Regions from separate parts of the Rossellomorea sp. ABR4_012 genome, predicted to be linked through region 2. Evidence: riboswitches for the same ligand, from Rfam matches in the RefSeq annotation. Region 2 holds a riboswitch; the other holds the start of a gene.
What was found. A riboswitch is a leader RNA that binds a small molecule or an ion and turns the genes downstream of it on or off. The one in region 2 is predicted to bind S-adenosylmethionine.
Positions count from the first base shown of each region.

Region 1: another riboswitch for S-adenosylmethionine. It lies ahead of ACXAFV_RS04205 (methionine ABC transporter ATP-binding protein); the one in region 2 lies ahead of ACXAFV_RS00835 (LLM class flavin-dependent oxidoreductase).

Region 1 is NZ_JBSWVK010000001.1:840,041-855,201, reverse strand. It holds gene ACXAFV_RS04220 (S8 family serine peptidase) at 1-1,251, opposite strand, end outside; gene ACXAFV_RS04215 (MetQ/NlpA family ABC transporter substrate-binding protein) at 1,468-2,283, opposite strand; gene ACXAFV_RS04210 (methionine ABC transporter permease) at 2,305-2,970, opposite strand; gene ACXAFV_RS04205 (methionine ABC transporter ATP-binding protein) at 2,960-3,973, opposite strand; SAM riboswitch class I at 4,098-4,203, opposite strand; gene ACXAFV_RS04200 (DUF2922 domain-containing protein) at 4,570-4,788, opposite strand; gene ACXAFV_RS04195 (DUF1659 domain-containing protein) at 4,828-5,046, opposite strand; gene ACXAFV_RS04190 (YfhE family protein) at 5,395-5,550, opposite strand; gene ACXAFV_RS04185 (Glu/Leu/Phe/Val family dehydrogenase) at 5,680-7,059, opposite strand; gene ACXAFV_RS04180 (hypothetical protein) at 7,247-8,488, opposite strand; gene ACXAFV_RS04175 (ABC transporter ATP-binding protein) at 8,718-9,506, shown strand; gene ACXAFV_RS04170 (ABC transporter permease) at 9,490-10,245, shown strand; gene ACXAFV_RS04165 (aliphatic sulfonate ABC transporter substrate-binding protein) at 10,461-11,462, shown strand; gene ACXAFV_RS04160 (SCO family protein) at 11,556-12,125, shown strand; gene ACXAFV_RS04155 (STAS domain-containing protein) at 12,182-12,460, opposite strand; gene ACXAFV_RS04150 (hypothetical protein) at 12,897-13,985, opposite strand; gene ACXAFV_RS04145 (PulJ/GspJ family protein) at 13,975-14,412, opposite strand; gene ACXAFV_RS04140 (PulJ/GspJ family protein) at 14,409-14,846, opposite strand; gene galU (UTP--glucose-1-phosphate uridylyltransferase GalU) at 15,081-15,161, shown strand, end outside.
Region 2 is NZ_JBSWVK010000001.1:156,799-171,959, forward strand. It holds gene gerD (spore germination lipoprotein GerD) at 1-623, shown strand, start outside; gene ACXAFV_RS00810 (Mrp/NBP35 family ATP-binding protein) at 692-1,741, opposite strand; gene ACXAFV_RS00815 (STAS domain-containing protein) at 1,927-2,721, opposite strand; gene cwlD (N-acetylmuramoyl-L-alanine amidase CwlD) at 2,891-3,592, opposite strand; gene ACXAFV_RS00825 (DUF2521 family protein) at 3,681-4,127, opposite strand; gene ACXAFV_RS00830 (sodium:solute symporter family transporter) at 4,636-6,138, opposite strand; gene ACXAFV_RS00835 (LLM class flavin-dependent oxidoreductase) at 6,175-7,545, opposite strand; SAM riboswitch class I at 7,728-7,831, opposite strand; gene ACXAFV_RS00840 (DUF421 domain-containing protein) at 8,459-9,181, shown strand; gene rpsI (30S ribosomal protein S9) at 9,416-9,808, opposite strand; gene rplM (50S ribosomal protein L13) at 9,831-10,268, opposite strand; gene truA (tRNA pseudouridine(38-40) synthase TruA) at 10,743-11,486, opposite strand; gene ACXAFV_RS00860 (energy-coupling factor transporter transmembrane component T family protein) at 11,500-12,297, opposite strand; gene ACXAFV_RS00865 (energy-coupling factor ABC transporter ATP-binding protein) at 12,294-13,163, opposite strand; gene ACXAFV_RS00870 (energy-coupling factor ABC transporter ATP-binding protein) at 13,139-13,966, opposite strand; gene rplQ (50S ribosomal protein L17) at 14,304-14,666, opposite strand; gene ACXAFV_RS00880 (DNA-directed RNA polymerase subunit alpha) at 14,711-15,161, opposite strand, start outside.

The DNA of each region.
Region 1 (15,161 bases), 680 kb from region 2:
GGCACCGCGTTTGATGAGTGCGATTTTCCCTTCTACATCTTTTCCTTCAAAATCTTCCACTGTCCCTAAACCTGCATAAACATACTCATACTCGTTCCCATCGAGGGCAAGCAGTTCTTCATCACTTGCGAAGCCCATCACTTTATCCGTTTCATACGCAACTCCGCCTGTAGTCGTTATCTCAGAAGTGTATACATTATAAGGAAGCTGAGTGGCTCCTACAGAAATGGCATCACGTGAAGTTCCCGGTGAACCGACTGTCCAATTATCAGGTCCTGAGTTTCCGTTGGAAGTAACCGCTACGACCCCTTCTGCCATTGCCCAATCCAGTGCAATACTCGTCGCCCAGTCAGGATTATTTAAACTATTACCCAAGGACAGGTTCATGACATCAGCCCCGTCTTGAACCGCTCTTTCGATTCCAGCCACAACGTCTTCAGTGGTACCGCTGCCGCCTGGACCCAATACTCGATAAGCCAGTAAAGTCGCTTCAGGTGCAACTCCTTTTATCTGTCCATTCGCTGCCACTGTACCAGATACATGTGTTCCATGAGTCGTTTCTTCTCCGCGCGGATCACCCTTTGGCGTTTCCTGGGGATCATTATCATCATCAACGAAATCATATCCTTTATAATCACCGAACGCATGAGCTAAATCAGGGTGTGTATAATCTGCTCCTGTATCGATAACAGCCACAGTGATTCCTTCACCTGTATAACCGGATTCCCATGCCTCATTTGCTCCGATAAATGGTGCACTGTTCATCATCTCAGGATGATACGCATCCTCTTCAATTGTTACATCTTTAGAATCCGTCATGGTGTATGTAATATTCGGATAAACTGCTTTAACACCTGGCACTGCCAGTATGTTCGGAATTTCATTTGACTTGAGTTCCATTGAGAAGCCTGAGAATACGTGATCATACTCACGTTTTACCTTACTTGACTTTGCTGCAGCCTTAACATCTTTTTTTACCTTACTGCGTGTTTTTGCCAAGTTGTCTTTGGACTGCTTCTTTCCTTTATGTTTCGCTTCTACGACTGATTCTTCCTCCAGTTCTACAATTACGCTGGTGATTGCGGAAGACGAGGTGTCTACATTACCAAAGATTTCTGCTAGATCTGGAGGTGTCTGTGATTGAGGGGAAAATGCCTTATTAGCTTGTGGTGCTGCGCCAACACTAAAGGTGGATAGAATGAATACTAGAATGATAGATAAAATTGAAGCATGAAATAGACGTTTTTTCATTTTAGGGTTTCAACTCCTTTTTATTTTTTGTTGCTTGTATTCCTTACACCCTCACCTTCCTTAATTAAACAAAATTTCATAACATTACTAGTATTCAATCAATAATACTTATTTCCCTTGAGCAAAAAGCACTATTATTCTACTAAATAATACAAAAAAAGCGGACGGGCCTTTAGCTAACTAAAGGCCCGTCCCTCACTACATTAAAGCATTAAATTATTCCATCCACTCCGGCTTCCCGAAGCCTTTGAATTCTTCATCGATGATTTTTTCAAATTCGTCTGCTTCCACCACTGCTTTGATATCTTTTGCCAGTTGTGAATCGACGTCTTTTGTGTTCATGACGACGCGGTTTCGGTATTGATCAGGCATGTTTTCAAGCTGCAATGCGTCCAGTAAGTCCATTTTTGCAGCTAACGCATAGTTACCCGGTACTGCTGACAGGTCAACGCTCTCAACTGCTCTTGGAAGCTGTGCCGCTTCGATCGGTTTGAATTGAAGGTTTTTCACGTTTTTATCGATGTCTTTTTCAGATACCGTTAATGGATCTGTCCCATCTTTCAATGTGATCAGCTTCGCGTCCTCTAGTATTTGGAATGCGCGGGCTGCGTTTGTCGGGTCGTTTGGAATGGCAATGGCGCTGCCTTCTTTGATATCTTCTATAGAATCAAATTTGTTTGAGTAGATGCCCATCGGTGCGGTAGGAACGACGATGACCTCCGAAAGCTCCATGCCGTGCTGCTTCGCGAATGTTTCCATGTAGATTTTATGCTGGAACAGGTTAGCATCCAGGTCGCCCTGCGCCAATGCATTGTTCGGCTGGATGTAATCACTGAACTCCTTGACCTCTACCGTGTAGCCTTTCTTTTCAAGTCCCGGTTTGAAGGCTTTTGTGACCATATCACTGTATGGACCGGAAGTCGCACCGATTGTTATTTCTTTCTTGCCCCCCGAGCTCGCTTCTTCTCCGCCGCAGGCTGCAAGCAAGCTGACTGTTAATGCTGCTGCTAAAAGTAAAATCCACTTTTTCATGAAATCTTCCCCCTAAATTGTTTATCGTTTATCTACTAATCTTGAAAAAATATCCCCCGTATATTGGATGAGCTGCACCAGGCAGATCAAGACGACGACCGTGGTGATCATCACGGTATTGTCATAGCGGTAGTAGCCGAAACGGATTGCCAGGTCACCGACACCACCTCCGCCAACAATTCCCGCCATGGCGGAATAGGCGACCAGGCTGATCGTTGTAATCGTGATGGCCTGAATGACTGCAGGCTTTGCTTCCGGCAGCAGGACGTCCTTGATGATCATCCACGGACTCGCCCCAACCGATACCGAGGCTTCGATCACTCCCTTATCAATCTCACGAAGGGCTGTCTCCACCATTCTTGCAAAAAACGGAACCCCCGCTACAGACAGCGACACGGATGCGGCGGTCGGCCCGATCGTCGTTCCCGTCAATATTTTTGTAAGAGGCAAGAGTGCCACTAATAAAATGATGAACGGAATCGAACGGACCATGTTGACGACAAAGCCGACGATTTTCTTGATGAATCCGTTTTGCAGGAACAACCCCTTATCTGTCACAAAAAGCAGGACCCCTAACGGCAGGCCGAGCAATATCGCGATTGCCAACGAAATTCCGACCATATACACCGTTTCAAGAAAAGCTTTATTCAACTCTGGTAAAATCGCAATCAATGAATCAGGCAGCACGGTCCAGCACCTCCAGGCTTTGTGTTTTGGCAGTTATGTAGCGGATGGCTGCCTGTGTTTCAGTCTCGTCCCCGATCAGTTCCATGATGAAAATCCCGAGGGGAGTTTCCTGGATATACTCGATTTTTCCGTGCAGGATATTGCCGCGAACCTTGTATTTCTGGAACACTTCGGACACGACACTCTCCTCTGCAATCGAACCCTTGAACTGGATTTTGATCAGCTTGCCCGTTCGGCTCTTCAGTAAATGAGGAGGCAATTCGAACTGCAGTATGTTTTCGATGAACTGCTTGGTAAGCGGCTGTCTCGGGTTGGCGAAGAGGTCGTAAACCGCGCCTTCTTCCACGATTCTCCCGTCCTGCATGACGGCCATCCTGTCACAGATTTCTTTTACCACTTCCATTTCGTGCGTGATAAGGACGATAGTCAGTCCAAGCTGTTTGTTGATATCTTTTAAAAGTTTGAGGATGGACTTTGTTGTGCTGGGGTCCAGAGCAGATGTCGCTTCATCGCATAGCAGGACAGATGGATTGTTTGCGAGCGCCCTTGCGATTCCGACCCTCTGTTTCTGTCCCCCGCTCAGCTGCGCTGGATAAGCATAGGCTTTATCGCTTAACCCGACCATTTCTAAAAGTTCCGTCACCCGCGGCTTGATATTTGCATTTGGCACCTTGGCTGCTTTTAAGGCAAAAGCAAGATTCTCATATACCGTCTTCGCTTTGATGAGGTGAAAGTGCTGAAAAATCATGCTGATTTTCTGGCGAGCGAAGCGCAGCTCTTTAGAAGACAGCTTCATTAAGTCCTGGCCATCGATGATGATTTCCCCCGAAGTCGGCTTTTCCAGTAAGTTAAGGCACCTGATGAGCGAGCTTTTCCCTGCCCCGCTGTAACCGACGATGCCGAAGATTTCTCCTTTGTGTATGGTGACGGAGACGTTATCCACACCAATTACTGTTTGCTTTTTTGTCTTGTATTCTTTTACAAGGTTGTTGATTTGGATCATCTTTAACACCCCTTTTCTTTTGCATTGATTGCCGTGTCTCGGCAAGAGTAGTACGTGAGTATGTTTTGAACAAATAAAAAATGCCTCTTTCAATTACTGAAAGAAGCATCGCTCTTGTATCATCGACTTATCTTTCAGAATGAAATCCATCCTGCAGGAATTGGCACCGTTCCTTATTGGAGGTTGCCGGACGTCATAGGGCCTGATCCCTCAGTCGCTCTTGATAATTTGAAAGTATTTAATTTTCGGAGTTTTTAATCTTATAGGAGATATTATATGGTTTGATATGGAAAGTCAATAAGGGATTTGAACGGATTATATATGTAAGCGTTATCTTTGTTTAAGGGACGGGGAAAAGTTTTTTGTAGTTTACTCTTTTGAACACCGCTTTTGATTTCCGTGGAAGACTTCGCTTTCCGCGGGTGACCCGTGAGCCTCCCTCAACTCCCTTTTGAGGCATTCCTCTATTTTTAAACAAACGTTTGATTAACACTTCAAAACCTTGCTGCGTTGAGCTTTTGGTGGTTTAAACAATCGTTTATTTAATTTGAAAAACCCACCTCGATATAGGATTTCGAGGTGGCTTCATTCATTTATTATAAAACTTCATAGTCCGTTACATTACGCTCAACCACTCGTGCTCCATCTACGCTTACTAGAGCGCCGCCTGAGCTGCCGAATACGCCGGTTGCGATCAGGTTGTCCATAGCTGCTTTCACCTGGATGGTATCGATCGGGTCGATCGGATCGTTGACGCTGATTTTCGCAGACTTTCCTGTTTCTGTTTTAAATTGAAGTTCAAGTACCTTTGCCATTTTGAAATCCCCTCCTTCCTATCAAAATTTCAGTGATCATTATGCGTTGATATCAAAGTTTTGAATCTTTTCTACGTTGAATAAGTTTTTCTCCGAAAGACCTGCTAGCGACTGAGCTGCACTGTGCATCTCATCTGCAGTTGCTGAACCTTTGATGTAGCTGTACGACTTGTACTTATACTTCGGGTTGCCTTTCTCATCCATCCCGTCGTTGAATGCAAATCTCAGCTTCGTTCCTTTCAAATCCGCTGTTGCCATTGTGCCTCACCTCCTTTCACCTTTTATATAGGGATTGGGGGAGGAAAAGGACACCCTTGGTTTGGATTATATTGATTTGATGTTTTTTGGGTTCCAGAAGGCGGGAACTTGGAGAAGAGTTGTGCCAGGAACAATAAGTGGTGGTTGTTCCTGGTACAATCAAGGCGTTTTGTGCCAGGAACAAAATTGCCTGATTGTGCCTGGCACCAGGGATCTGGCACCCGGGATTTTTCCTTTGATCGCTAGCTCAATTTCACTTTTTGAATGAAGCCTAAAATGCAGTCAAACAAAAAACCCCCGCAAACCGCATATAAAATACGGTTCACAGAGGTTCTTCAATCATTTCCACTATTCACGATGACTTTTCACTTCATCCGGATACCCAGCTTTCGTCGCCCGCTTAAATTCTTTCGCCCAAAGTACCTCTTGCGTATCCGTTAATCCATTGTTCCTTTCCGTATTAATCCCTTTGTAGGGAAGCTTCTTCGCATGTCGTTCTGCCATGCTGAAATCTCTCCTTTCAAAGTTATTAATGTCTTTCTACAAATCCTTTACCCACAAGAAATTCGTATAAACACATTGAAGAGGGACGGGCCTTTAGCTCGCTAAAGGCCCGTCCCTCGATGCGTTAATTCAGTAAAGTTTCCCTTGTCTGTACAGGATGGTCGACAGTTTGGTCACGGAATGGATGTAGCAGTTTTGGCGGAGCGGAAATGGGTCTCCGAAGAATTGCGGGAGGACCGTATCGAGCGTTACCTGCATTTTTTCATATAGTAGCCTGAACACCTCGTCTTCTGAGTAGAATTGGGTTTCACGTCCTTGAAGCCATTCGAAATAGGACACGATGACACCACCGGCATTGGCCAGGATATCCGGCACGATAATGACACCTTTGTCACTCAAGAATTTGTCGGCTTCTGTGGTGACAGGGGCATTCGCTCCTTCGACAAGGATATCTGCCTTTATTTTTTCCATATTATCTTTATGGATCTGGTCTTCTAAGGCAGCCAGAATCAGGACATCCACATCAAGGTATAATACATCCTCCCTGTCCGATATCGCTGCCTTAACATCAATCTCCTTCAACTGTTCTTCAGTGGTCGGAAGGTCTCCCTTATTTCTCATCGTGAATTCAACAAGCGCAGGAATATCCAGTCCATCCGAGTTGTGCAGCGTCACATTCCTGTCACTCACCGCAACCACTTTGTTCTGAAGATGAGTGGATTGATACGCTTCAAGAGCCGCCACCGAACCAACATTCCCGAACCCTTGAACAGAAATGGTCAATGGCTTGTTTTCATATTTCAAGGCTGTCTTGGCAAAAATATTATCCGTTTTCGTGAGCAGATTCTTCTGATTTTTAATAAAATCATAAATCATATATCGGAAGGTAAAGTACACACCCTTACCGGTTGCTTCCCGGCGTCCCAAAGAGCCTCCATTGATCACGCTTTTTCCGGTAAAACTCCCTCTGTACGGGTAACCCGGGTGAATGCTTTTATACTCGGCCATCATCCAGTCCATCTCCCGCTCGCCAGAACCCATGTCAGGTGCAGGTATATCCTTGTCGGGACCAAGCACATCACTGAAATACTGGACATACTTTTTCGCAATCACATTAAGCTCTTTGTCGGTGTAATCACGCGGATTGATGATGATTCCGCCTTTACCGCCGCCGAACGGAACATCATGAAGAGCATTTTTCAACGTCATCAGTGAAGCAAGATTGACGACTTCATCTTCATTCACCATCTCATGAAATCGAATCCCGCCCTTATAAGGTCCGAGCGCATTATTATGCTGCACCCGGAAAGCAGGGATCCGGTCGACACGCCCATTTTCAAGCGGCACCCTCAAGAAAGACTTATGTACATGATTCGGAGTAGACAAAATCGCTGTCAGGGATGTAAAAGCCTGCTCCCTCGCTTCCCCCTGCATTTCCGGCAGAAAATTCTGGTCTTCCAGTAAAGCATCCAATGATTTTTGAACAATGTCTCGCGTTTGACTGATCATGTTTCCCCTCCTGTTAAAATTAGAAAATAGTAGTATTTGGTATTAGTTATAAAGTTCCCCATCTTTTTATGCTTAAAACGGAAAATCATGTGTGTTTCTATGTTTTCAAATCACCAGGTTCGGTTTCCAAAAAAAAAACTGCTTTCCCTTTCAAATGGGCAGCAGTTTTCATTTAACGTACGTTTATTTACCACAAACCATAAAGCAATGTTCCATCCTCTGTCCAAAGCTTTGAACCTTCTCCATTGTCATCACCTGTTTCAATCGGCTCCCCTGATTCAATAACCTGTTCAACAAGTGCGGCAGCTTTTTCCTTGGAAGTCCCCGTGTAATAAACATATAAGTCCACGAACAATACTTTTAAATCTATGCTCGTTGAAAATCCATAGTTTAATCCAGCAAGAGCCTTTCTTTCTTTATCAAAAATTACAGCTACGTCAGAGCTTGGAATGTAATAGTATCTTCCTCCATGCCTTCTGGCAATTTCATCAATTGCATTAAAGCGTTCACCAGAAGGTTCCCGGCTATAGATTGTTACATGACCGCTTGAAGATGTCTCGGTAAACCTCATAGGAAAAGCTTCTTGTTCAGCCTTCTCCTCCTCTGCTTTTTCCCTCTCTCTTGAAAGACGTTCTTCTTCTGCACGTTTCTTTTCTTCTAGTGCCAGTTTTTGTTTTTCATATTCCTTCGAAGCTCGTTGTAATTCTTCCTGGAACTTTTTGTTTGTGTTGCTGTAAGGTAATTTTGCAACTTTCTCTGATAGATGTGAAACCGTTTGTTCGAATTCCACTTGTGGGAGAGAAAATTTTTCAGCGTTCGTCTTGAGTTCTGCGATTTGATTCGACACTTCTTGATAATCCGCTACCTGCTCTTCTATACGTGCGATCTGCGGTTTATATCTGTTTGCAAAAAACTCTCTGATAGAGGGATTTTCGATTGTGGCTGCCTGCTTCGTAAATTCAGCAAGCTCTTCTTTTAAAGAAGTAAGTTGCTTTGATAAAGCCGGATCGAGCGGATCATCCTTCACTTTTTCACCAGCATCATGAATTCTGCTTTGCAGCTGATTGGCGATGGGAACAATACCGTTGTATTCTTCAATTCCTTTCATTTTAGGATTTAACTCTTGTTTGACTGTTTCTTCATTTGCTCCATTCAATTTCGAGAGTTGTTTCTCCGTATCATTCAGCGATAATTGGGCCGACGCTACAGCCGTTTCATCCAAAAGTGTCAGCAACCCGCCTTCCTCTGCATCTTTCAAATGGAGTTGCATCGTTTCATATAAGGAAGACAAACTCCCCTGTGCCGAAGCAAATACTTTTTCTGCCTTTCCTTTCTCTGTCTGAGAAAGCACGTACATCGTCAGGAAAGAAAAAAGCACCAATCCTACGAGCCCCAAAGCTATACCTACTAATTTACCTTTGTTGAACATCCATTTCCCCCACTTTTTCCCTTTTTATATTAGACGATATCCAGCCATATTTTATTTCATTTTTTTAAAATTTATATCCATTTTTTTCTCAATAACAATTAATTTCCGAAATTCCTTAAAAATGAGGATTTATAAATAATTAGCAACCTTGACAATCCCTACTAATACACTATAATTAAATTCATTAATTCCGATTAGATTAATATGATTAATAAGAAAAGGTGATTATTTGTTCATTCAAATCGAACATCTTAACAAACAATATAGTGATAAAACCGGTAAACCCGTGGATGTTTTAAAAGACATCAACCTTGAGATTGATAAAGGGGAATTCGTTTCTATCCTAGGTCCATCAGGGTGCGGAAAGTCCACATTACTTTCAATTGTTGCAGGTCTAACCAAGTCAACCAGCGGGGGGATCACGGTCGGTGGAAATACGATCAAGAAACCCGGAAAAGACCGCGGTATGGTATTTCAGCAGGCTGCCCTGTTTCCATGGCTGAATGTTCGCGATAACGTGACCTTTCCCCTGAAAAAAGAAATGTCAAAAAGCGAAGCGAGACAGCAGGCTGCAAAGTATCTACATATGGTGCAGCTTGGAAACTATCAGGAACATTATCCCCATGAACTTTCAGGGGGCATGCAGCAACGAGTGGCGATCGCGCGGGCACTGGCAATGGATCCGGAAGTCCTTCTGATGGATGAACCATTCGGCGCACTCGATGAACAAACCCGTTCCCGCCTTCACGGCCAGCTTGAAACGATCTGGATGGAAACGAAGAAGACCGTTCTTTTCGTCACCCACAGCATCTCGGAATCCATTAAACTATCAGATCGGATCATCGTAATGGGCACCCGCCCAGGTACAATCCTTGCTGATATCAAAGTGGAGATCCCCCGTCCAAGAGGAGCTCATAAAGAAAAAATGGTAAAAATCGAGGAGCATATCATGAGCTACCTGAAGAAAGAAATCGACAAAGTCATTAGTGAGGAATTGGCCTATGAACACAGCTCTTAAACGAATCATCTTCTTTGCACTTATCATCGGTTTTTGGGAAGCGGGCTCCCGATTTGGATTGTGGACGGAAGTTGTGCTCCCTTCTCCCACTTCTGTTTTCGACGCTCTACTCACCGGCATCAAGGATCAGACCCTCATCATTGACCTGGTCGCAAGCTTCAAGCGGCTGCTGATCGGATTGGGCATTGCACTGCTGATCGGAACGAGCATCGGCGTGCTTTTGGCTAAATCCAAAACGGCAGACGACACGCTTGGTTCGGTCTTACTAGCCTTGCAAAGTGTACCCAGTATCGTATGGCTACCGCTGGCGATCATGTGGTTCGGATTAAATGAAAAATCCGTTATCTTTGTTGTCATCCTGGGTGGAACATTCGTAATGGCACTGAACATCCGAATGGGAATAAAGAATGTATCGCCGCTGTTTTTAAAAGCAGCACAGACAATGGGGTCGAGAGGATTGGATTTATTCATACGGGTCATCTTCCCCGCTTCGATCCCTTATGTGGTGACAGGTTCACGGCTCGCCTGGGCGTTCGCCTGGAGAGCACTCATGGCCGGCGAGCTATTGAGTACCGGACCAGGTCTCGGCTACACGCTCCGCTATGCATCAGACTTTGGGGACATGAGTCTTGTTATCGCGGTGATGATCATCATTGGTGTTGTCGGTGCAATTGTAGATCAGCTGATCTTCCAGCGTGTGGAGAAGTCTGTTATTAAGCGTTGGGGGCTGGAGTCTTAGGGAGCTATTTTAGCTTAGCCTGTAGTGGATTTTTGTTTTTGATAATAAAATTGGATTTTTGATAATAAATGGTTGGTTTTTGATAATATATTTCCTTTTTTGATAATAAAAAGTGTTGTTTTTGATAATAAACGTCACGGTGTTACGTTATATCGTATTAAAACCCTGACTTATAGTCAGCTATTCACCCATACAAACCAATTAGGAGGCCCAAAATGAAAAAAATCTTTCTTTTCACAGCGATTTTCTTCCTCTTCACCGGTATTTTAGCTGGATGCGGTACGTCCGACAAATCGTCAGGATCATCTTCTGACAAAGAAAAAATCGTCATCGGCTACTTCCCGAACATCAACCACGTCCCGGCGATGGTTGCAAAAGAAAAAGGCTACTATGAAGAACAGCTTGGAGACGGCACAAAAATCGAATACAAAACATTCCCGGACGGTTCATCTTTCATGACCGCCCTTAAAACAGGCGAAATCGACGCCGGCCTTGTCGGACCGGGACCTGCCATGAACAACTACATGACAGGAGCGGATGTGAGAATCATCGCCGGCGGGTCAACTGGCGGTACAGTCGTACTCGCAAGTGAACAAAGCGGCGTGAAATCAGTCAAAGATTTTGCCGGCAAGTCTTTCATTACACCAGCAGTAGGCTGTACACATGATGTTCAAGTCGAGACATTCCTGCAAGAGCATGGCATCGAGTCTTCACGTATCGGCGGAACCATGAAGCACGTTACCGGAAACCCCGCTCAATATGCGGCGATGCTGAAGTCAGGTAAAGTGGATATCGCAGTAGCTCCTGAACCTTGGGCAGCGGTCATCCAGCAGGAAACAGGTGCAAGAGTCATCATCGACCACGACGAAATCTCATTCGGTGAAACACTGCCGGCATCCGTCCTTGTTGCATCCGGAAAATCAGTCAAAGATAATCCTGAACGAATCCAAAGTATCGTTGATGCTCACAAACAGGCAACAGAATTCATTGCTGAAAACCCGGAAGAAGCGAAAGAAATCACGATCAAAGACATTAAAGAAGTAACTAAACAAGAACTAAGCAAAGAAGTCGTCGACCAGGCTTGGGATCGCATCGGGTTCACCTACAAAGTTGACTCCGACGCCGTCCAGGCATTCGCCGACTCATCCTACGAACTTAAATTCCTAAAAGAAAAACCAACATTCACCGACCTGATCGATAAACAATTCATCGACTAATCCAAAGGCCCGTCCCTCGCCACTTTAACGTGGTGAAGTGGCGGACCTTTCTTGTAAAAGGGGGAGATTGATATTAAGAGGTTTTGGTTTGTTGTGTTGGTTGGATTTCTGGCAGTTGGTGTTTCTGGATGCGGAAATAAAAATGTAGAAGAATCGTTTCCGATGAGTGTAGAGGTAGGTGAGCTTGAAGCTGTGAATCAGGATGGTGAAAATGTAAAGCTATCTGAGTTAAACAAGGACAAAATCGTGGTCGCTGATTTCATCTTCACAAACTGTGAAACAGTCTGTCTACCTATGACAGCGAATATGGCGGAGCTGCAAAGAGAGATTAGCAAAGCCGGCCTTCAAGAAAAAGTTCAGCTCGTCTCGATTTCAATCGATCCCGAAGAGGACACTCCTGAAACATTAACCGAATACAGTAAAAAGCACAGCTCAGACTACAGTAACTGGACGTTCCTCACCGGCTACACCCGTGAAGAGATCGAATCCTTCGCGAATGTTTCCTTCAAAACACCCGCTGCCAAGGTAGAGGGCTCGGATCAGTTTGTCCACGCGACTTCCTTTTTCCTGGTAGGTGAATCGGGTACACTCCTAAACAAGTACGAAGGGGTATCAGATCCGCCTTTTGAAGAAATCATCAAGGACATCGAAAAGCTGAAATAACACACAAATAAAGCTTGATTCCACCCCGAAACGAACGGGACGGAAATCAAGCTTCTCTATTTTACCTGCAGCCACTCATAAAACCCTGCTTCGCTCAACACTTGGTCTGCCTTGTTTCTACCACGGCGGAATGTGACCTCTAGACCCTCCTGCTTCACTACACAAACCAAATCAACCAATGCCAAAATTCCAAATTGGTTGATGATATCCAACTGGCTAATATCGATTGATATGTTTCGATAGATTCTAAAATGGTCTCTATATTCAAGTAAAAACTCATCTAATTTTTCAATCGTGGAGGAACCGAGATGCCCTGACAGAGCAATCTGCATCATTCCAGCATAAGAAGTGACCTATATATTCAAGCTTTTTGTATAAAGACGAGTGTGGCCCATACTGATGAAAAGATCTTTCCCGGAAGCCGGATGGTAGAAGAAACACATTTCCTGTTTGGTTGAAAGATTCATAGGTAGCACCTCAATCTTTTAGAGTTTAATATAAACCAGATAGTATTTATTACCCACTACAACTCCTACCTAAACATCAAATTCGGGATTTTTTTCCTAATCTTTTAAAAAAAGCTTTATCCCTCCGACAATTGAAATCCATAATGGGATCCTTAATACCGTTACCCATACCAACCCAAAAAATTGCTTTCTTCCTTCAGAAACTCCTAGCTATTATCTTGGTAATAACCAGTTTAGGCAGGTAGTGTTAAAATAAATGGGAACTCTCTGAAAGAATTCCCAACATTTCTGCAGCATGTAAGTTTTATTTTTTTGCGCCGTAATGATAATCAAAATTATCTTTAAAATCCTCCCAAAATATGAAAGCTTCTTTTTGTGCCGGTTGTTCTCCTGAACAGTTTTTATAAAATTCTTTTTCATTTTCGCCCTTAATAAACACTTTACCGAAAATCCTTTTATGTCCTGACACTTCGAGTTTTCCGGCGACACACACCTTTGATTCCTCACTGACGGTTAGGTGCTTCCCTACCTTTAAATCACCGCCAACATAGATAGAGGATGGCCCTTCTATATCTAAGTGCCCTTTGAAATCCGCAGTTCTTCCCACTTCTAAGGTAAGATCTTTTACATTGTTCATATTCTTTCCCAAGATGAAATAACCATCTACATGGATTTTTGAACCTTCCAAATTATTACCATTTCCTGAAAGCGTTAAGTCACTTAAAGAATAGATTAAATCTTTCTGGATTTTCTTATTATTGCCTGAATACGTTTTAGAGATAGTTATTAAAACTTCGTCACAGCTATTGTACAGGCTATCAGGGTTTTTACACTTGTCTTCCACCGTAGGCTGCGGAATTTTTTTAAGAAAATCACCGCCTGACGAATTAGTCCCATCCCCTTCTGGCGTAATCTCAAGAGGGATGGTGGTTTCGGCAAACAAGATAAAGTCTTCCTCGATCCCGTCCTGCTCTTTTATACCCCTGCTTGTAAAATTTATGACTATTTCAGGATAGACCGAGTTTGAGATATCTGGCTTTATTTCAAAGGCAGCATCTGTATCAACCGGAACATCTACTTCTTTTAAAAAGTCAGGCAGCGTTTGGATCATCAGATTAAAGATGTCTTCTTCCCCGTAAACTATGCTTTCATCCCTTTTAATTTCATCCAGGACCGACGCCCTGCTTTTTTCAAGGGCATGCTTAATGGAAATCTTATAATGAGGAATCCCCATTTCAGCCAACGCAACAGCCTGATAATTTTTTTCTACTTTTCCATTCTGCTTTGCGCTGTTATAAGAGGCACCCAGCAGACTTAAAGCAATTACCATGAATACAACGAGTATTAGTAAAGACAGAACGAGTGCGTAACCTTTTTCTTCTTTAATCTTCATCTGTAGAGCTGCCTTTCAATTTATATAGAGTGGTTGTCAATTCAAATGTATTGTCAGGATGTTCTTTGTCCTGAACGGTCAGTTCTAATTCCCGGGAACCGGAACCCTCGATTTCTTTGGTCATACCAGAGAGACAGAGTTCGGAAGATGAAAACGTCTTGAATGGCTGAGGAGAGCTATCAGAATCATATATTTCTATTTCACAATCTGTATTTACTAGTTTATATGTAGCATAAGACTGATGTATCCGTGTCAACTCCATTGAAACAATATTAGCTTCTTGCTGCATGGCCGTTTGTGATACAGCCTTTTCCGAATAGGCTAAACCCTGAAAAAAAACATTCCATAGTACCAGCCCAATCACTGAAAGAATAGCTAAACTTGCAAGGACTTCTATTAACGTGAGGCCATTTTGATTCCTTATCATTCAATCGCCCCCTCTGCAGTAACGTACCCATAGGTCTCAGTAATTTCTTTACCATTCTTATCTATTTTTATGAAGACTTGGCGGGGTCTGTCATTTTGACCATCAATCATGAGTTTTATCTTTACATCAAACCCCTCAACCATTTTTCTAAAAAGGTAATACGAAGTATCTTCCAGGTTGTATCTTTGATAATCATAAGGAGCGTTTGCAACATCGGGCTCCTCTAAAAAAATGGCTATTTCACCTTCTTCATCAATCGTCCATTGAGCAAGTATTTTCTTTGCTACATTTATTCCCTTTGTTTTGACTTCATTTTGTTGATTCATCATCCCCACTTGAGGAAAGAAAGAGAGGATCGATACAACAATAATAGACAAAATTGTAATGGCCGCAAGAATTTCAACAAGCGTCAATCCTTTTTCGTTTTCAAGCATTGCAATTCCCCTTGTAAGATATTCATCCTGTTTTCTTACAATCTATTATAGCACTTATGAACTCAGTATTACCTTTATTTACATGACTCTTTTTTCTACGATGAGGGACCGTTGCTCTTCTTTTTCCTCTCAGTCTTGATTTATTGTAAATTCTTTGTTAATACCTTTCTACGAGGAAATATTCCTCCTTTTTCTCTGATAAAATATAACTAACCCTTACTATGGAGGTATCATATGAAACCATTCCATTCAAGCTCCGAAGAATCTTTTCTGCCATTCTCTACCCCACGATTAGTTACGAAAGCAATTATACCT
Region 2 (15,161 bases):
CCTTTCTTTTTCTACTGACTGTTCTTCTTTTGTCCGCTTGCGGCGGCGGAGGGGAAACAGGCGGCAGTAAAATGGATTATGAAGAGACCAAGAAAATGGTTGTCGATATATTAAAAACCGACGATGGAAAAAAGGCAATACAAGAAGTGATGAAAGATGAAAAAATGAAGGCAGAGCTTATTATGGACCAAGCAGTTGTAAAGAATACCATTTCTGAAACCCTTACGTCTGATAAAGGCACTGAATTCTGGAAGAAAGCCATCGAAGATCCAAAGTTTGCCGAATCCATGGCAAAAAGCATGAAGGAAGGCAACGAGAAGCTACTCAAAGATTTGATGAAGGATCCAGAGTATCAAGGTATGATGATGGATTTAATGAAAGATCCTGAATTTCAAAAAGAATTGACAGAGGCCTTAAAGAGTAAGGAGTACCGCGAACACCTTCAAAAAGTGGTACTTGAAACATTTGAGAGCCCGTTGTTTAAAGCAAAGATACAGGATATCCTTCTTAAAGCTGCCGAGGAAGCTGGCGGTGGAAAAGGAGAAGAAGGCGGCGAAGGCGGACAAACCGGCGGCGGCGGGTCTTCTGAAGGTTCAGAAGGCGGCGGCGGTGGCGGCGGCTAAACCAAAGTCCATATAAAAAAGGACAAATGGCAAGGGACACAGTCCTCTCCATTTGTCCTTTCATTTTGTTATGATAATTTTCCAATGACTTTATGGGCGATTTCCCCATAGATCTGCCCCAGCCTGTGGTCTTCCGCATAAATCGAAGGCGCAAAATCTTCTTCATTCCAATCAGGCTGCTGCAGAGGCAGTTTTCCCAGAAGGTCTGTACGCAATTCCTCTGTCAGCTTTTCTCCTCCGCCTTGTCCGAATACGAATTCCTTCTCACCGGTCAGCTTGCTTTCAAAGTAAGACATGTTCTCCACGACACCAAGGATATCGTGATCGGTCTGTAATGCCATCGCTCCGGCACGGGCTGCAACAAATGCCGCTGTCGGATGAGGGGTGGTGACAATGATTTCCTTACAATGCGGAAGCATCGTATGAACGTCAAGTGCAACATCCCCTGTACCCGGAGGCAGGTCCAATAGAAGATAATCCAAGTCTCCCCACTCTACTTCCGAGAAGAAATTATTCAGCATTTTACCAAGCATCGGTCCTCTCCAAATGACCGGCGCATTGTCTTCAACGAAGAAGCCCATTGAAATGACTTTAACCCCGAAACGTTCTACTGGGATAATTCTTTCCCCGCGGACTACCGGACGCTTTACGATTCCCATCATATCCGGAACACTGAACCCGTAAATATCCGCATCAATCAATCCCACTTTCTTTCCTTGACGTGCCAGTGCCACAGCCAAGTTAACAGAAACAGTGGATTTACCCACACCGCCTTTACCCGAGGCGATGGCAATGAACGTCGTTTTACTTGCAGGCGATAATAAATCAGTGCCTTCTCCACCTGTCCCTCTATGCTTTTCAAGTTCTTCTTGAGGAAGTTCAGTGAAACGAATTCCCACAGATGCCGCTCCATTGTCCTTTAATAATTGGACAACCTGTTGCTGGAATTGCAATTGTTCGCCTGAACCGGTTTTAGCAAGTGCAATCTTCACACTCACATGCTCTTTTTCTTCTTTCACACTAACTTCAACAACACCGTTGGTTTCTTTTAACGTTTTATGTAAAAAAGGATCCTTTAGCTGGGATAAAAGATCGCGAGTCTGCTGTTCTGTTAACATGAATAACCACCCTTTTTTATGTATTCGTTTACAACTACTAATAGTATAACATATCGTTATCAGAAATAACGTGTAAAAGGGTCGGAATACTTTTGTTGTATATTATTCCGAATTGTTGAGGCTGCCACCAAAAGGCGGCAAGAATCAAAAAAGGACCGCCATTCAGACAGCCCTTTTGATTGTGATTAATGATCCAATTGATTCTGCGCAAACACTAATCCCTTATTCAGGGAACTGAACGTTTTCAGTTCCTTTAAATCAATTCCCAGATTGATCAGCGTCTGAGCTATCTCAGGACGAACCCCTACCAGGATGCATTCTGCACCGAGCAGTCCGGCCGCCCTTGTAGATTCAATGATCCCCTGTGCCGCAAAGGTATCTAATACAGGCACTCCAGTAATGTCCATAAAGACAATGGAGGAATGATATTTCGTTACTCCTGCTAACAGGTTTTCTTTAATACGGTTGATCCTTTCTTCATCGATATGACCGACTAATGGCATCACCGAAATATGGTCGAATAATTGAATGACGGGGGCAGAAAGTTCAACCAGCGTTTTCTTCTGTACATCGAACGTCTCTTCCCATGAGTCTGTACACTTACTGATCATTTTATTGAAAACGGGATCAAACCAGCGGTCGACTTCATCATAAATGTCCAATACTTCCTCTTTTGATAAATCTTCCTTTATAAGAATGAACAGGGCAACCCTTCTAAACGATTGATATCCGGTAGAAATGTATTCAAGAGCTTCTTTGTTTTCAACTATTTTTTTGTATAATTCATCAAAGTCCTTGATATAGCTCTCATTCTCCTGTAGAAGGCTTTTATAGATGGATTCGAACAACTCATTCTTCACTTGGGTATGCTGGTAATAGGATATATTCAACCTGTCTGTCGTTTCTTCTAAATCCTGGACCCATCTGGTATAAAGATCATTATAATGTTGTTCGAGTATTTCAATAATCGATGCTTTCATTTTGAACCCTTCCTATCCTAATTACTTGTCTATCTCAAGTGTAGACCACTTCGAGACTTCTAATACTCTATACCCCTCTCCTGTTCTTTCTTAACGTAGTTTTAATGTAAAGTTTGTGTTTAACACCAACACAAAAAAGCCGCTCCTGCTTTAGGAGAAGCTTTGATCATTAATCCTCTTCGGTTAAATAATTCAGGACACCCTGATAGATGGAAGCAGCTACTTTTTCCTGATAATCATCTTTGAGCAGGTTCGACCGTTCTTCAGGATTTGAAAGGAAGCCAATTTCCACTAAAGCACCCGGTTTTTTCGCATGCTTTAAGATATACACACTTTGAAGTCCTTTTGCTTCCCGGCTTGTATTTTCTAAATTCCGGGTGATCTCTTTTTGTATGGCTTTTGAAAGAGCCTTATTTTCTTCATACTTAGGATTATAAAAGGTCTGTGCCCCGCTCCACTTAGGAGAAGGAATTGAATTTAAATGAATACTTAAAAACATATCTGCTTCTGACTCATTGATCAGGTTCAGACGCTTGTGCAAGTCTTCTACCTTTCTCCTGCTGTACCCTTTTGTATGTTCATCAGCCAGATCCTTGTCCTCTTCCCGGGTCATGAGCACAAGTGCACCCTGCTCCTGAAGGTAATCTCTGATCATCAGGGAGACATTCAATGCGATATCCTTTTCCAATGCGTCTTTATCCCCCGCTCCGCCATCCGGCCCCCCATGACCAGGATCAATATATATAATCTTACCTGACAAGGGAAGATTCCATGAATCCCATGTATCTTTGTCCATAATTTTATATTGAACAATAAATAACAGGATACCGAGGGCAGCAATAATCCCTGCAAGCTTCAATTTCTGTCTCATGTCTCTCCCCCTATTTTCAGTAAAAATTGTAACCATGCTGTTCTTTACTAAAAATATGGGACAAGAAACACTTTTAGAACCGAAAAAATTAGTGAAGCCGAAGCTTAAGGCGCTTGACCCCCTTTTCATACCCTTCTGACCACCATGTTTCAACAAAGTGTTCGCAGCTGTAGAAAATGGATTCGTCCACTTGATTGGAAATCCCCATTTCAGACCAATACAGCCAAAAGTTATAAAGCGTATCGATGAAATGCTTTAATTCTTCCCTGCAACGCTTTTTTACCGATTCTCTGTCTTCTCCGGAATATCCAAACTTGCTTACTTTTCCTCCAAGCAGATAGGCTTCAATCGCGACATCGAAGCATGCCTCGTCAAACCCCTGCTGCATGAATACACCGCCTTGAATTTTTATATATCCGAAATGCTTCCTTACACTTTCCTGGAGCATTTTGATTGAGATTTCCTTCAGTAGTTTTCTTTCTGTTTTGATTTGTTTTTCTCTTCTCTTTGTATTGAATGTTGTAATAACGTTCAATGTAAATCCACCCCTTTGAACGTATTTTCCTTCTTAAGAGAAGTCTTCATTCGAGTAACTGTTACCAATTTTGATGGATGAGAAGCTTCTGAATGCCGCTATTGATTTCCGTGCAAAACTTCGCTTTCCGCGGGCGGTTGGTGAGCCTCCTCGAGGGGAAATGTCCAGCTGCAGGGCTTAAAAGCACATCACATAAGCCAAATCGACCGCTGGAAAGGTCCAAAAATTTCAGTAACAGGTAATAGAAAAGATCAAGACCAACCTCTATGTAAGGTTAGTCTATCAATAACTGCTACTACTGATAACTGCTGCATACTTTCAACGATGGAACAACAACATACTAATGAAAAAGGGACGAAGATATTATTCCTCGTCCCGGTGGTTCGCTCGCATTATTTTGTAAAATACCACTTCCACAGTGATAGCCCGGTGATGGAGAGAAATGCGATGAATCCGTATAGCCATATTGAGAGCATTTCGTTTACAAACATCTTCTTCATCCTTTCTGTCACTTAATGTTGTACACTTTTTCGATTGTTTGGTTGGTTTGAGGTTCTTTGATGATAGGGGCGAGGATCACAATTGTCGCTATCCCTATAAAGGTTGAAACGGCCCCGGCTGCCATGGTGCTCGGCACGATTCCTCCAAAATAAAGGATGAGGTAGGAAAGAAGGCCGATGACCATTGAAAGTTCCGCTGCCCGGGCGGACGCTTTTTTTCGTCCGTAGACTGCATACAAAATAGGTCCCATAGTTCCTGCGGCGATTCCTGAAATACCAATCCACATGATATCACCCATGTACGCCGGCGGCTTTAAGACGATCAGAAATGCCACCAGTCCGATAAGCGGTACTGACAAACGGCTGATTTGTAACGCAATCTTCTCCGCTTTGGAGTCACTCACGTTAATAATCCCTCTTTTCACCAGCACTTTCAGGAAGATATCATTGGCAAACACAGTTGAAATCGAAACAAATAATCCATCCGTTGTCGACATGGCGGCGGCGAGAATCACAACACCAAGGATGGCTACAATGATGGCAGGGAATGCCCATACCGCATATTCCATCAGTGCAAGGTCAGGGGCTGTAATGTCACTTCCCAGCGCTGCCCTGCTGTAAATGCCACCGAATAGTACAAAAAGCGAAAAAGAAGCAGCGATCACATAGGTCAAAATCATTTTCCCGAGATCTTTTTCGCTTTTAAGGCCCAATACCTTGTTAAACAGATGCGGGGCGGACGCAAATGCCCATTGAATCACGATCGCACCTGTCACTAAACTCAGGGATGAAAAATGAGCGGAATCGGGATTGAATACCTGAACCAAATTCGAATCCTGCCCGGCCAATTTACCGCTGATGCCCGTGAACGTCGAAGTGATGCTCCCCTTCCAGAAAACGACTATTCCAGAAATAAAGATAAAGATACCTGCCACTGCCATCATGACCGCTTGAACAGCATCTGTATAAATGTCGGCAAAGGCCCCTCCGCCGAAAACGTACAGAACTACGATCACCGCGATGAAAACCAGCCCGCCCTTATAGGACATTCCAAGAAGATATTCAAAAATCCGGGCACCTGCAACAAATTGGGCCGCAATATAAAAAATGTTGAAAAGTAAGATCAGCCCTGAACCGACCCGTAGGAAGTCACTGTTATAAAAATCACCAAGCCAGTCAGGAAGGGAAAGTGATTTTTGTCCGGTATTCAGTTTACGCACTCTCTTGGCAACCATCAGTACACCAATCGGTCCCCCGCCGATGATCGCTAAAAACAGCCAAAGATTCGAAAGCCCCCAATCATGCGACCAGCCCGGGTAGCCGAGGAAGGTGGCCGCGCTCAGGTAGGTGGCGGCAAAGGAAAGACCCAACACATAAGGTCCGAGACTACCACCGCCAATGGCAAAATCGCTGACGCTTTTTGTCTTTTTGGCACTGATTAATCCCAGTGCGAACATAGCTGCAAGAAATACAGCAAATCCTATCCATGTATACAATGCTAATTGACTCATTCCCTACTCCTTTCTCTTACTCAAATTAGTTGCTTCCTATGAATGAACTGGTACAAGCTTTTTCGCCGGGTGATGATCGGGCAAGTGTTTATGACCTTTGCCAAACATGTTCTCTCTCAATGTTGGTCCTTCATATTCCTTGCGGTAGATCCCCCGCTTTTGGAGTTCGGGAACCACATGATCGACGAACTCGCTAAATGTACCCGGTGAATACGTCTGGGCGATATTAAAACCATCCGCATCACCTTCAACAGCCCATTTCTCGATTTCATCTGCAATTTGCTCAGGTGTACCGATGAATTTTACCGTTCCATTGCCAAGCCCATGATTTTTAATCGCTTCACGGAGCGTCCATCTTTTGTTTGGATCCTTCCCATACATATCGAGATTTCCCTGCATGGCATCCGTCTCGATGTCATCGATATACTGATCAGGGTCAAATTGTGAAAAATCAATCCCTGTATGACCTGATAAAAGAGAAGCGGTGCCTTCGTAGCTGACGTGACTCGTAAGTTCTTCATATTTTGCAAACGCTTCTTCTTCAGTTGACCCAATGATCGGCAGGATCATCGGGAAGATAAGAAGTTCATCCGGTTTTCTCCCCTGCTCCCCCGCCCGTCTGCGGATATCGTTTGTGTACAGTTTCAATCCGTCCAGCGAATGATTTTTAGTAAATACTGCTTCTGCATGTTTTGCTGCAAAATCCCTTCCTTTTGGAGAAGATCCTGCCTGGAATAATACCGGGGTGCGCTGTGGGGACGGCTCTACCAGATGAGGGCCCGGCACTCTGAAAAACTCTCCTTCGTGGTTGATCGAATGAACCCTATTCGGATCAGCAAACGTGTCATTTTCTTTATCATAAACAACCGCATCGTCCTCCCAGCTGTGTTCCCACAGCTTATAAACCACTTGGAGAAATTCATCAGCACGGTCATATCGGAGTTCCTTTGGGAGCCTTCCAGACAGCCCGAGATTGACGGCTTCACTTTCCAAATAGGATGTCACCACATTCCATGCAACCCTTCCTCCTGTTAAATGGTCCAGCGTTGATAACTGCCGTGCCAGTGAATAAGGCTGTGCATAAGTCGTGGAGATGGTTGGCGCAAATCCTAGATGCTCCGTTGCCGCGGCCATTGCCGAGATGGGGATGAGCGGATCATGAGCAGGCAGCTGTACCGCGCCCCTGACTGCTGCATCATGACTGTTTTCATATACGCTGTAGGTACCCAGCACATCAGCAATGAACATCGCATCAAATTTCCCGCGTTCAAGCGTTTGAGCCGTTTCCACCCAATAAGCTAAGCTGTTGTGCGACGTACCCTGATCTTTTTCATGTTTCCATAATCCGGTTGAATGCGGGGACGGCGAGTTTTGGATGAAGCCATTTAAATGAATCTGTTTTTTCATAAGACAAATCTCCTTTTTGCTTTATTATGAAATGTACTATGACCATGGCAGGGAGAATTGAAAGAAGTAATCTTATAGTTATACTTGGTTTAATAACAGCGTAACTGCCTTTTTTAAAAGCCGACCTGCGCTGCTACTAAAAAAACCTCTTCCGATGAGGAAGAGGTTCTGTATATACCATCCTCTCATCTTTCAAGCATCTGCTTGCTGGAATTAGCACCTTGTTACAAGTAACGGTTGCTGCGGGATCACGGGACCAGGTTCCTCCCCCGACTCTTGATAAGGAAATATTCTATTTTTTTGTTTGAATTTTTATCATCATAACGGAGTCGAAATAATCTGTCAAATCAGAATTTATTCTTATATAGTGTTTATCTGTGAAGATTGTCACAGTTTTTTTGTTGAAAACGCTTACTGACTTTTCCATAGAATATGAAACGAATTTCGAAACCATGGTGCTAATTCAACATCTCTCACGATTCTATCTAACCTGTTCAAAGGAACTTTGAACTATATTGGGGTTTGGAGTATAGTCAAAAATAATCTTTTCAAAACAATTTTTTTTACAATAGAGTTTGGAGATTACTTACTTGCTGATAAATTATTGTTTGCGCCGGAAACTGCCGACTATCAGATTCTTCAAAAAAGCTAATTTTACAAGTATCAACATCATTTAATCCTTTCACCACTTTCTTCACTATAAATGCCCCGGGGGAGTTGGATAGACTATATTCAAATACAGGGTAAATGAATAAAAAACTACATAAAGAGCACTTTAACTATATATTTCAATTAAAGGCGGAAACGATTTTGAAGTTAAAGAAAAACTTGTTGTATTTTTTACAGGTTGTGGACATTACCAGTACAAAAAGGGATTATCTATCCATTCAGAATTGATTAAAGGGGGAAATTTATGGAGACGATTAAAGAGATTTTTATTGTATTTGGAAGGATTATAACAATTTTACCTTTGTTATTAATTGTTACTTTATATATGGGTAAGCGATCAATAGGTGAATTGCCGGTTTTCGATTTTTTAATTATTTTAACACTAGGTGCAGTTGTAGGTGCAGATATTGCTGATCCTAATATTAGGCATATTCATACTGCTGCAGCAGTTATAGCAATAGGTTTATTGCAAAAAGTTATTTCTAAAATCGTTATAAAAAAACGGAAGATCGGTAAACTTCTCACATTTGAACCGACTGCTGTTATAAAAAATGGAACATTTCTCGTTGGGAATTTGAGACGTCTCTGTTATTCTTTAGACAATATTCTTCAAATGCTTAGAGAGAAAGATATATTTGACATAAAAGATGTTGAACTTGCCATAGTAGAAGCAAATGGCAGGTTAACAGTGTACAAGCAATCTAATAAAGCTCCGGTTACCATAGAAGACTTAGGAATTGAAAAAAAACATGCAGGTATTGCATATCCCGTTATTATCGAAGGGGAAATTTATCAGTCCGTTCTTACTGATATGAATTTAAGTGAGACTTGGTTAAGAAATCAATTACAAAAGAAAGGGATTAATAAAATGGACAGCATTTTTTTCGCATCGATTAACGAAAATCATGAATTGCACTTTTCTTTTAAAAACGACTTAACAAAAACTGAACCAGAAATTTTGCATTAATAGTTCTTTCTATATTTAGATGCCCTTTCCCCCTCCCTGCCCCCTTGGATTCGGATTCTATTCTTAAAACGATTTGTAAATGAGCCTTTTATCAGGAGGGCCAATACCTTTCCCTGATTTAAGATATATGATTGATACCCCCGGCAATCTTTTCTCCTTTATTTCGTACATAATCCAATAATTAAATAAAAAAGACCCCCAACCCAAAAGGTTGAGAGTCTTCGAAAGCAGAAATTAACGCTTAGAGAATTGTGGTGCACGACGAGCGCCTTTAAGACCGTATTTTTTACGTTCTTTCATACGAGCGTCACGAGTTAACAATCCAGCGCGTTTTAGAGTACCGCGGTACTCAGGATCAGCTTGAAGTAAAGCACGAGCGATACCGTGACGGATCGCACCAGCTTGACCAGCGTAACCTCCACCGTGTACGTTTACTAAAACGTCATAGTTACCAAGAGTTTCAGTTGCAACTAATGGTTGCTTGATTACTTCTCTTAGTGCTGCGAATGGGATATATACTTCTACTTCACGATCATTGATAACAATGTTACCGTTACCTGGTACTAAACGTACGCGAGCTACTGAGCTCTTACGACGACCAGTTCCGTAATATTGAACTTGAGCCAAGATAATAACCTCCTCTTTTTAATTATCCACGAAGTTCGTAAACTTCTGGTTGTTGTGCTTGGTGTGGATGCTCAGATCCAGAGTATACATGTAGCTTCTTGATCATTTGACGACCTAGAGAACCTTTAGGAAGCATACCTTTGATAGTAAGCTCTAACATTTTCTCTGAGTAGTTTGTACGCATTTCTAATGCAGTACGCTGCTTCAAACCACCAGGGTGGTTACTGTGACGGTAATAGATCTTGTCAGTAAGCTTTTTACCAGTCAATTCAATTTTTGAAGCGTTAAGAATGATTACATGATCACCAGTGTCAACGTGTGGTGTGAAAGTTGGTTTGTGTTTACCGCGTAGAACTGAAGCGACTTCACTTGCTAGACGACCTAGAGTTTTGCCTTCAGCATCTACAACGTACCATTTACGATCGATTTCGTTGGCTTTTGCCATATACGTAGTACGCATGAGTTTACCTCCTATTAAATGAATCCGTAGTATTTATTTTCTAATCACAATAAGATTCCGGGGCTTATCGTGGGGTTAATAACATACCATATGCTATAATATCTTGTTCCCAGGTGATTGTCAAGGGGATGTTACACCTGGATTAGTTGTTTTAGAGAAAAAGTTTATTTCCAGTTTAGTCTTTTTAACTCCGCTATTGATTTCCGTGCAAGACTTCGCTTTCCGCGGGCGAGCGGGGAGCCTCCTCGGCAAGGGCTGGAACTGTCCAGCTGCAGGGCTTAGAAGCACATGTCATAAGCCAAATCGACCAAGAAGGCAAAGAACGCCTTCGTGGCCAATTCGACTTATGCCACACGCTTCTGAGCAAAGCCCTTTCGCATTTCTGATAGGAGTCTTCGTCTTGCACTCCAATCAACCGCTGGAACCGGCTTACAGCAATTTAAAAAACTTCTCTCTAGCATGGACGACTTTCTATCAATCCCCATACTCCACCTTCCAAAGATACAATCCGTGCGGCGGGGCGGTCTTCCCCGCCTCGTTCCTGTCTTTGGCTTCAAGTATGGTTTTCATGTCCTCACTGCGTAGATTCCCGTTACCTACTTCCAGCAGGGTGCCGACGAGGATCCTCACCATATTGTAAAGAAAACCATTCCCCGTAAAGGAAAAAATGATTTCGTCTTCCTGTTCAGTGATGGTGATGCTCTGAAGATATCTTACTTTGTCTTGTACTTCTGTTTTAGCTGAGCAGAAACTTGTAAAGTCATGCTCACCTATTAAATCCCGCGCCGCCTTTTTCATCTCATCTACTGAAATAGTAAGAGGGTAGTGGAGAGCAAAATGACGATAGAAAGGACTTCTCGATTCGGCTGTGTAGACTCTGTAACGATATTCCTTCCTCTTAACTGAAAATCTCGCATGGAAGTCGTCAGACACACATTCAGCGTCTTTGATGGTCACTTCGTCAGGAAGACGAGTATTAAGGACTACCGGCCACTTTTCTTCAGGAATGGACAGCGGGGTATCAAAGTGGAATACCTGGCCGTGTGCGTGGACCCCTGCATCCGTCCTGCCCGAAGCGGTGACACGAATCCGCTCCCCTTTATGAATCGCACAGAGAGTGTCTTCGAGGAGTCCCTGTACAGTACGCTGGTTTGGCTGTATTTGATATCCGCTGAAATGGGTACCGTCATATGAAATCGTACATTTTACCCGCGTCATTTGATTAATCCTCCTATCCTCTGAAGAATAGCAATAAGGCTGCCAGGATGCCAAGTACAACCAGTGCGCCTGTATCTTTTTTATGCCAGGAAAGAAGCCTGTATTTCGTTCTACCTTCTCCGCCTTGATAACCCCTTGCTTCCATGGCCGTAGCCAGGTCCTCTGCACGCTTGAACGCACTCACGAATAAAGGGATGAGCAATGGGATGATCGCCTTGATCCGATCTTTTATCGGACCTGAAGAAAATTCTGCTCCCCTCGCGATCTGTGCCTTCATGATCTTATCCGTTTCTTCCATCAGGGTCGGGATGAACCGTAAAGAAATCGACATCATCAGCGCAAGCTCATGAACAGGGAAATTCACCTTCCGCAAAGGGTTCAATAATGTTTCCAGGCCATCTGTAATCGTGATCGGTGATGTCGTCAGAGTCAGTAATGAAGTGATCAGGATCAAGTAAAAGAATCGCAGGGAAATGAATATCCCCTGACGCAGCCCTTCCTCATGAATTTTAAGGAAACCAAGATTCAGGATGACCCCGCCTTCTTTTGTAAAGAACACATGCAGGAAGAACGTAAACAAGATCAGCCATAGAATGGGTTTCAACCCTCCGATGATGAACCGGATGGGAAGATTGGAAAAGATCAGTGCAGTCAGAGTAAATGCCCCTAATAAGGCATAGGTGACAACATTATTTGCTAAAAAGACGATACAAATAAATCCGAAAATAAAGAGCAGCTTCGATCGTGGATCCATGCTGTGAAGAATGGAATTTGCCGGTACATAACGACCGAAAATCATTTTTTCCATCATAGCGGGCCACTCCCTTCTTCAAGGGAACCAATGGCATCGGCCAGTTCTTCAATCGTCAAACAGGTGACGCCGATCTTCCTGCCGATACGCTCTTCCAGCTTGAACTGGAATCTGACCACATCAGGAACATCCAGCCCCATTTCAAACAATTCCTCTGGATTCGAGAAGATTGCTTGAGGCGTTCCCTTCCTCTGTAAGCGCCCCTTCTGCATGATGACAATCTCATCTGCATAGTGAGCTGCGTCCTCCATGCTGTGCGTGACAAGAATGGTGGTCAGTCCTTTCTCTTTATGAAGGTCATAGAACATATCCATGATCTCACGCTGTCCCCGCGGATCCAAACCGGCTGTAGGCTCGTCCAATACGATCACATCCGGATTCATGGCAAGGACTCCTGCAATGGCCACCCTTCTCATTTGACCGCCTGAGAGATCAAATGGGGATTTCTGAAGAATGTCTTCTGAAAGCCCGACCTTCACAATCAGTTCCTTCGCTCTTTCTTTCGCTTCTTCCTCTGCTACTCCGAAGTTCATAGGGCCATAGCAAATATCCTTCAGTACCGTTTCTTCAAATAATTGATGTTCGGGAAATTGAAAGACAATCCCTACTTTTTGCCTGATTGGTTTCAGGCTCTTCGTTTTTTTATCGTGACTGATTTCATAGTCTCCTACGTTTACCAGTCCGGATGTTGGCTTTAGCAGTGCATTCAGATGCTGCAGCAATGTCGACTTGCCTGAACCTGTATGTCCGATGATTGCCAGGAACTGACCGGAAGGAATGGAGAGATTGATATCTTCAAGAGCAAGTTTTTCAAATGGGGTTTTATAGGAATACCGATATTCTACTTGTTGAAATGAGATTTCCATAACTCGTTCACCAGCTCTTCTTCTGTAAAATAATTCTTAGGTAGTGATATACCCGCATTCTTCAGCGCCCCTGAAAGTTTAATGGTAAAAGGAGAATCAAGCCCCAACTTCTTTAATTCATCCTCGAGCAGGAAAATCTCTTGTGGTGTCCCTTCCTTAAAGACTTTTCCCTTATTCAGTACAATGATTCGATCAGCCTTTGCTGCTTCTTCAAGGTCATGAGTGATCGAAATAACAGTCAAATTCTCTTTTTCTTTAAGGATCCTGACCGTCTCCAGCACTTCTTTCTTTCCCTTCGGATCAAGCATGGATGTGGATTCGTCCAGGATGATGATATCCGGCTGAAGGGCCACCACTCCTGCGATTGCTACACGCTGCTTCTGTCCGCCTGATAAATGGTGCGGCTCTTGATCAAGAAAATCTTCCATATGGACACGCTTCAAAGCGTCACTCACTCTTTGTACCATCGATTCATGAGGTACTCCATGGTTTTCTAACCCAAAAGCCACATCATCTTCCACTGTAGCACCGACAAACTGATTATCTGGATTTTGAAAGACCATTCCAATTTTAGCCCTGATATCCCAGATGGATTTTTCCTCAAGGGGGATACCGTCCACAGTGACGTCTCCCTTTTCGGGAAAATGCAAGCCATTTAACATTTTGGCAAGTGTCGATTTGCCTGATCCGTTATGGCCGACGATTGCAAGCCACTCACCTTGCTCTACATGAAGATTGATTCCTTCCAGGGCATATGCTTCCTGATCCGGATAACGGAAATAGACATCTTTAACGTTAATCATCTCTCGCACGATACAAACCTCCTCTATGCTCATCAATTCTCAGCTGAGTCAAAGCCTCTTCTCTGCTATTAAAAACCAGCTTAATAAAAAATATCATAATTCCATATAAATAAAAAAAAGCCTGCACCCCGACCAAAGAAAAGATACCTTTTCTTGTTCATCCATGAACAGCTTCTATCGTTATAGAAGTCGGAAGGGGCGCACGAGCTAGACGAGTCAGCCATGCTGCTCATCGTAACGCTCTGCTTTTCATCATCAATCATGCACTTATACAAAAAGGGCAAAGAAGCAGTTAAGGATTAACTGTCCCGCCCTTAATGTTAGTAGTCACGAATTATTAAACTAATTCGATGATTGCCATTGGAGCACCGTCACCACGGCGAGGACCAACCTTCATAATGCGAGTATATCCGCCTTGACGCTCGTTGTAACGAGGAGCGATGTCAGAGAATAACTTTTGAAGAGCATCTTGGTTGTTTTCAGCGTTTGCAATTTCTTTACGAATGAATGCAGCAGCTTGACGACGTGCGTGAACATCACCACGTTTGCCTAATGTGATCATCTTTTCCACAACTGAACGAAGCTCTTTCGCGCGAGTTTCAGTTGTTTCGATACGCTCGTTGATGATTAGGTCAGTAGCTAAATCACGTAGCATTGCTTTACGTTGTGCACTAGTACGTCCTAACTTTCTGTAAGCCATTAAGGGTTCCCTCCTTTGTTGAAACTATATATCTAAAATGATTATCAATCGTCTTTACGTAATCCTAATCCAAGGTCTTCAAGTTTAACTTTGACCTCTTCAAGAGATTTACGTCCTAGGTTACGCACTTTCATCATATCTTCTTCAGTCTTGTTAGCAAGCTCTTGAACAGTGTTGATTCCAGCACGTTTCAGGCAGTTGTAAGAACGAACAGAAAGATCTAATTCTTCGATCGTCATCTCAAGAACTTTTTCTTTTTGATCTTCTTCTTTTTCTACCATGATTTCAGCATTCTGCGCTTCATCTGTAAGGCCAACGAAAATATTCAAGTGTTCTGTCAGAATCTTAGCACCTAAAGAAATGGCTTCTTTCGGTCCAATACTTCCATCAGTCCATACATCAAGAGAAAGCTTATCATAGTTCGTCATTTGACCAACACGAGTATTTTCTACTTGATAATTAACGCGTGAAACTGGAGTGTAAATAGAATCGATT